2 regions of the Arthrobacter sp. AOP36-C1-22 genome follow, and region 1 is predicted to be linked to the other one. Evidence: predicted binding sites of a transcription regulator. Region 1 holds the regulator's gene; the other holds the start of a gene.
What was found. The regulator Rex, encoded in region 1, represses fermentation and respiration genes when NADH is low (regulators of the CRP and FNR family bind a similar motif). The targets are predictions, from matches to a motif close to CTTGTGAANNNNTTCACAAG.
Positions count from the first base shown of each region.

Region 2: a site for Rex is predicted at 1,414-1,433, ahead of ACT3S6_RS03230 (glyceraldehyde-3-phosphate dehydrogenase). Genes of this name have one in related genera too.

Region 1 is NZ_JBQSWW010000001.1:263,120-266,700, reverse strand. Features, by position in the region: gene ACT3S6_RS01385 (HAD family hydrolase) at 1-805, opposite strand, end outside; gene ACT3S6_RS01380 (glutaredoxin family protein) at 908-1,162, shown strand; gene ACT3S6_RS01375 (redox-sensing transcriptional repressor Rex) at 1,168-1,815, shown strand; gene ACT3S6_RS01370 (hypothetical protein) at 1,822-2,664, opposite strand; gene ACT3S6_RS01365 (histidine phosphatase family protein) at 2,837-3,499, shown strand; gene ACT3S6_RS01360 (TlpA family protein disulfide reductase) at 3,507-3,581, shown strand, end outside.
Region 2 is NZ_JBQSWW010000003.1:124,378-127,958, reverse strand. Features, by position in the region: gene ACT3S6_RS03245 (acyltransferase family protein) at 1-201, shown strand, start outside; RNA gene rnpB (RNase P RNA component class A) at 215-583, shown strand; gene ACT3S6_RS03235 (hypothetical protein) at 888-1,121, opposite strand; gene ACT3S6_RS03230 (glyceraldehyde-3-phosphate dehydrogenase) at 1,591-3,072, shown strand; gene ACT3S6_RS03225 (hypothetical protein) at 3,140-3,581, shown strand, end outside.

The DNA of each region.
Region 1 (3,581 bases):
GTCGGCGCATCATCCGCAGGCCGCGCCAGAGCCCGTAGACGGCGCCCGAGACGGTGGCCGCCCGGATGCCGATCGTTGCCGCATGCCGTCCACGGCGGAAGTCATATACGGGCCAGTTGTGGGCCAGGGCGTGGCGGCGCAGGCGTACATCCGGGTTGATGGCCACCGGATGTCCGACGACGGTCAGCAGCGGCACGTCGTTATAGGAATCGCTGTAGGCCCAGCTGGTCGAAAGATCCAGGCCTTCGCGGGCCGCCAGCTCGGTCACGGCGGTGGCCTTGGCCGGGCCATGCAGGATCTCGCCGACCAGCCGGCCCGTATAGACCCCCTCGTGTTGGTCCACCACGGTGCCCAGCGCACCGGAAAGGCCGAGCTTGTCGGCGATCACCTCGGCCACTTCCAAGGGGGTGGCGGTGACCAGCCACACCGGCCGGCCTCCGTCCAGATGCGCCTGGGCCAGCGCCCGGGTCCCGGGCCAGATCCGGCTGGCAATGAATTCGTCGTAGATCTCGTCGCCCAGGGCGCTCATGTCATCGACCAGGATGCCGGCGGCCAGGGCCAGCGCCTGGTCCTTGATCCGGTGGACCTGCGCGAGGTCCTCGCCGCGCACCATGAAGCTGATCTGCTGCACGCCCATCCACAGGGCGTGGCGCAGGCTGAACGCCCCCCGGCTATACATCTTCCGGGCCACGGCGAACAGACTGGCCCCGCGCATCATGGTGTTGTCGACGTCGAAGAAGGCGGCGGCATGCCCGGGGGATGGTGGGGCTGCCGGTACATGGGCGGCTCGGGGCTGCTCTGGCATCTGGATAGTCTATCCACCGAGACGGGCCACGCGAGCGGTGCCGTGCGTCACGGGGAGGATCGTTTCTGCCCGGCCGCGGGGGAGTAACGGTAGGTTTGGAGTATGGATTCTTCGCTTCAACCACCCCGGGTCAGGCTCTTGAGCCGGACCGGATGCCACCTCTGCGGGGCCGCCCGCGCCACCGTCCAGACGGTGACGGCACGGCATGGAGTCGCGTGGGACGAGGTCCTCATCGATGACGATCCGGCCCTGATGCAGCAATTCGGCGAAGAGGTGCCGGTGCTGTTGGTGGATGGGGTGCAACGCGATTTCTGGGTCATTGATGCGGATCGGCTCGAGAAGTTGATCAGTGCGTGAATCCGATGGAAAAGGCACTTCCCGAGGCGACGCTGAGTCGCATGACCGGCTATCTGCGCGCCCTGGAGGCCATGCGTGAGGTCGGTCGCCCGACGATCTCCTCGGAGGTCCTGGCCGCCGCCGCCGGAGTGAATTCCGCGATCCTGCGCAAGGACCTCTCGCTGTTGGGGACCTTCGGGACCCGGGGCGTCGGGTATCGGATCGAGGTGTTGGCCGAGACCATTTCCGAGACCCTGGGGTTGGAACGGGATTGGCGGGTCGGCATCCTCGGTGCCGGCAACCTGGGCCGCGCCTTGGCCGGCTATGCCGGTTTCCGTGAAGGCGGGTTCAGCATCCAAGCGGTCTTCGACATCGCCGAAACCGTCATTGGCGATGCCGTGGGCGGGCTGGCGGTCCGTCCGGTGGGTGAACTGGCTGCGGCCACGGCCGAACTGGGGTTGAACATGGCCGTGCTGGCCGTCCCCGGACCGGCGGCCCAGGAACTCTGCGACCGGGTCGTCGGTGCCGGGATCACCAACATCCTCAGTTTCGCCCCGGTGATCCTCCAGGTTCCCGAGGGCATCCACATGCGCCGGGTGGACATGGCCCGGGAACTGCAGATCCTGGCCTACCACGCAGGCTTCGGGGCGGGCCGCCCGGCAGACCAGGACTGAGGGCTGCTAGCGGAAGCCGCCCCGCTTACGCTGGGCCATCGCCTTGACGTAGTTCGAGGAGGGCGTCAGCCAGGCCAGGACGATGCCGGCCACGCCGAGCAGGATCACCAGGAGCGAGATCGGATCCGACGGGGTGAACAACCCGAACAGGGAGATCGCCGCTAGGACGGTGCCGGTGATGCGGGCCCCGTTGCTGCCCTTGCGGATGAAGCTGGCGATCAGCGCGTAGACCCCGGCCACGACCACCATCATGATCAGGACGACGACCTTCAGGGCGCTGATCATCGATTCGAGGTCGATCCCGGCGTCGTCGAGCTGCTGCTGGGTCTCGGGACCCTGCTGCGCGATGGCTTCGCGGATGGCCTCAACGACCATGGCGTTCGGCAGGAAGATCAGGATCAGCGCCTGCACCAGGGTGATGATCCCGGCGCCAATGATCAACCAGAATGCCGCCTTGAGCTGTTTCGGGGGTGCCGGCCGCGTGCCGGGAGTTCCCCCGAAGCCCGCTGCCCCACCGTCCGGCTGCTGGCCGTAACCGTAGCCATAGGGGGAGGGGGCGGGATTCGCATGGCCCTGTCCCACCGGGGGCAGGTTCGGCTGACCGGGCTGGCCGTAGCCCGGAGGCAGGCCCGCCCCCGGCTGCCCGGAGGAACCGGGGCCCTGGGTGCCCTGGCCGTACTGGCCCGGCTGGCCCGGAGGGTTCTGGCCGTATTGGGGGGACCCGGTGGCGTCGGCCCCGGTCTCGGGCAGGCGTTGTCCGAACTGCGGGGGACCGGGAACCGGGGGAGTGGTGCCGTCGTTGGTGGCATCCGGGTCCTGCTGCGGGTCCTCGGGGGTGGGGGTGCTCATCGTCTGTCCTCCATTGGTGTTGCGTACGGTGGGCCCAGCTCCCAGACTAATGCGCCCGACCCCTGTCGGGGCATCATCACGAAGGCTGACACTATGCGCCCGCGAGGGATGCATGAAGTGGATCACCGTCCTCCTTTTAGGCGACGCCGCAAAGGTTTGAGACACTAGATGCATGCCTGTCGCCACCGTCCACCTGCTCCGCCATGGGGAGGTCCACAACCCGGACAAGGTGCTCTATGGCCGGTTGCCCGGATTCCGCCTCTCCGATCTCGGCCGCACCATGGCGGATCGTGCCGCGGAGTACTTCGTGGCCCAGCGCGACGCCGGCGCGTCAATCGTGCATCTGGCGGCCTCGCCACTGGTCAGGGCCCAGGAAACGGCCGAGCCGACGTCCAAGGCCCTGGGCCTGCAGATCGCCACCGATGATCGACTGATCGAAGGCGGAAACCATTTCGAGGGACTCTCCGGAGTCAAGGGGCAGCTGCGCAACCCGCGGCACTGGCCCTACCTCATCAACCCGTTGCGTCCGTCCTGGGGGGAGCCCTACCGGGTCCAGGTCGAGCGCATGATGGCCGCGGTGAAGGATCACCGCGACCGGGCCGTTTCACTCGGCGGCCCCGGAGCCCAAGCCGTGCTGGTCAGCCACCAGCTACCCATTTGGGTGACGCGCCTGGCCGCCGAAAACAAGCACCTGTGGCATGACCCCCGGAAGCGGCAATGCACGCTCACGTCGGTCACCAGCCTGGATTTTGAGGGGGAACGGCTCGTTGCCGTTCGTTATACCGAACCCTGCGCTGACCTGCTGGCCAACGCGGCTAACATCCCCGGAGCCTGAAGAACACATGCCGTCCCATCCGTCCCGCCTGTCCGATTCACCGTTTCCCGCCCGACGACACGTCCTGCGCTCCGCCGCGCTC
Region 2 (3,581 bases), on a different contig from region 1:
GCCTCGATGAAGCCGGTCCACCAGGTGGTCGGACGCATCGGCACCGTCTTGGTGCCGTTGGTCGACAGGATCGTCCCGCCGAAACCGGGATCACCAGCCGTGGCCCCGAAGACTGGACCGGCCGACGCGTCGACGGGGGACGAACGGGCCGAGCAAGGACCCGTAGGGGTGGCTGACCGGACGCCGCCCGGAGCACGCTAGACTGGTCAACGGACGGGATGGCTGGACGATCGCGTGTCGCGCAAGCGGCCCGAGGAACGTCCGGGCTCCACAGAACAGGGTGGTGGGTAACGCCCACTCGGGGAAACCCGCAGGCCAGTGCCACAGAAAACAGACCGCCCGCCGAGTGCGGGTCAGGGTGAAAAGGTGGTGTAAGAGACCACCAGCGCCCCAGGTGACTGGGGCGGCTCGGTAAACCCCACCCGGAGCAAGGCCAGACAGGCTGCGTATGAGGGCTGTTCGCCCCAGTAGTCGGGTAGGCCGCGTGAGGGCATCGGCAACGGTGCCCCTAGATGGATGATCGTCACCGGCAGCCGGGCAACCGCTGCCGGTACAGAACCCGGCGTACAGGCCATCCCGTCCACTCACCTTCCACTGCGGACCCGGTGTCACCTCCCGGTAGGGCTCACGGGGGTTGGAGTGGACCACGATCGGTTTCGTCATCCGGTTCCCAGTCATCCGGGTGGACCTGCGGCGGGTAATCCCCCGGCATGAGGCTCCGCTTCACCCGAGGTGGCCGGCCCCCGCTGGCCAGATCGGCGTTGAGGGTCTGCAGCGCCTGGGCGACGTCGACCTTGTTGATGGTGTCCTCCCCGGTGGTTGGCGAGGTTTAACCATAGTCGAACATACGTTCTACTGTGAGCGGTGGCGGTCCACCGCGAATTCGGTTACACGGACGACTTGCCGTCTGTCGGCGGGGTGGGGTCGGGCTCGTGGACTTCGATCTCTGCATCCAATGGCAGGGGAGGTGAAACCCATCCGCTGATGGTCAGCACCTGCCGATATTCGCTGCCGACCCAGATGGCCCTGAAGTAATCCAGCGTCCCGTTGATGGCCATCGTGTCGCAGAGGAAGACGATCCCCAGGTGTCGATGCTCGCGGGACAGGTCCCCAATCCTCATGTTTCCCCAGTCAGTAGCCGGTCGACGGCGGCGTGCCGAACCTCCAGCCAGTCTAGCGGCACCCGGTTCTGTTCCGGCCTGGATGACGGACCGGATGCGCGGATGACCAGGGGGTGCGGGATGCGTCGGGGCGGCAACCGGCCCCGCCCGAGGTGAAGGAGCGGGGCCGGTTGATGGGCACGGCCTGGGGGAGCCGTGCCGGCGGCGCAAGAGACGGGGCGCCGCCAATTCAAGTATAATCGAAGATGTCTTCGAATGCATGGTTTTGGGGCGGCGTGGCGCTGCGGCAGGTCATGTGAGTGAGTTCACCGGTATCAATGCGGTGATCGGGGGTCAACAACCTAGAATGGAGGTGGGCGCAGCCCCGGGGGCGAGGAATCTCAGACCCCAACCAACCGTATCTGCAATGGTGCTTTCGCGGTGCCAACCGGCTAGTGGATCCCGGCCGGCTGAATTGGAAGGACAAGAAGTGACCCAGCAGTCTGTCGCCGCCCAGAACGAATGGAGCGGCCGCGAGGAACTCGCCGAGGCCATGATTCCCCTGATCGGGCGTCTCTACCGCAAGAACAATGTGGTGACCTCCATCTACGGGCGCAAGCTCATCAACAAATCCCCGATCGACATCCTCAAGGCCCACCGGGTGGCCCGCCATATCGACGGCGTGGAACTCTCCCCATCCCAGACGTTGCCGCTGCTCCAGGGACTGGATGCCTTGGATCTCGGGGCGGTATCGGTGGATCTGGCCCGGCTGTCCCGCAAATTCAACGAGCAGGGCAACGACGCCGTGTTGGCCGACTTCCTAGTCGCCGAATTCGCCGAAAAGGCCGGTGGCGCGGGACGCACCGAAGCCGAATCACGCGATATCGTGCTCTACGGCTTCGGCCGCATCGGCCGCCTGCTGGCCCGCATCCTCATCGAGCGCGGTGGCTACGGCCTCCGGCTGCGCGCCATCGTGGTGCGCAAGAACGGTGAGAACGACCTGGTCAAGCGCGCCTCGCTGTTGCGCCGCGACTCGGTCCACGGACCCTTCGAAGGCTCGATCACCGTTGACGAGGAAAACAACACGATCCTGGCCAACGGAACGCTGATCCAGGTCATCTACTCCAACGACCCGACCGCCGTGGACTACACCGCCTACGGCATCAACAAGGCGATCGTCGTGGACAACACGGGCCGCTGGCGCGATCGTGAAGGACTGGGCCAGCACCTCAAGGCCAAGGGCGTGTCCCAGGTGCTGCTCACCGCCCCGGGCAAGGGCGATGTGAAGAACATCGTCCACGGCATCAACCACGGGGACATCGCCGCCGACGACACCGTCATCTCCGCCGCGTCCTGCACCACGAACGCGATCACCCCGGTGCTCAAGGCCATCAACGACGAGTACGGCGTGGCCCACGGCCACGTGGAAACCGTCCACTCGTTCACCAACGACCAGAATCTCACCGACAACTTCCACAAGGGCGACCGCCGTGGACGTTCGGCGGCATTGAACATGGTCATCGCCGAGACCGGAGCAGCGAAGGCCGTCGCCAAGGCCCTGCCCGAATTCGAGGGCAAGCTCACCGGAAACGCCATCCGGGTCCCCACCCCCGACGTCTCCATGGCCATCCTGAACCTGAACCTGGAAAAGGACACCACCAAGGAGGAACTGAACACGTTCCTGCGCCAGACCTCGCTGGGTGCCGAACTGCATAAGCAGATCGACTACATCGACTCCCCGGAGATCGTTTCCACCGATTTCGTCGGCTCGCGCCGGGCCGGCATCGTGGACGGGCTGGCGACCATCGCCAACGGCCGCAACGCCGTCGTCTACGTCTGGTACGACAACGAGTTCGGATACTCCTGCCAGGTGGTTCGCGTCATCGAGGAACTCGCCGGAACCCATCCGGCAGCCTTCCCGGCCGTCGACAGGACCGAAGACATCACGGTCGAGGCAACCGCCACCGTGTAGCAACCACCGGAGCCGACGACGGCGCCGGACAACCAGCCCAAGCCAGGGCAGGAAGCAGGACCACAGCATGGATCGTAGGATCGATAGCCGAGCACGCCGCGCACTGGGGGTCACCGCCGCCGGGTTCGCCCTGTTGCTGGCAGCCACCGGATGTTCCTCCACGGGCAGCTCCGACGACTCGTCGTCGGCGCCCGCCACCCAGGAATCCTCGGCGGCAGCCTCCAGCTCGGCGCCGGCGAGCAGCAGCGCTGCCTCCTCGGCCACCGAAACCGCGAGCCAGTCGAAGACCACCCAGACCAAGAAGTCCAAGAAGGCCGCCCCGGCCAAGGACAAGCTGGCCCTGGATACCGTGAAGAACAAGGAGCACAAGATTGCCGTGGTCTCCACCGGCAAGTCCGCTTCCGGCAATGATTCGCTGAACACCAAGCTGATCATCGCCGATCACGGCTGCTTCCACGCCGTCAATAAGCAGGGGCCCCCGACGCTGCTCGTGTTCCCCGAGGACACCA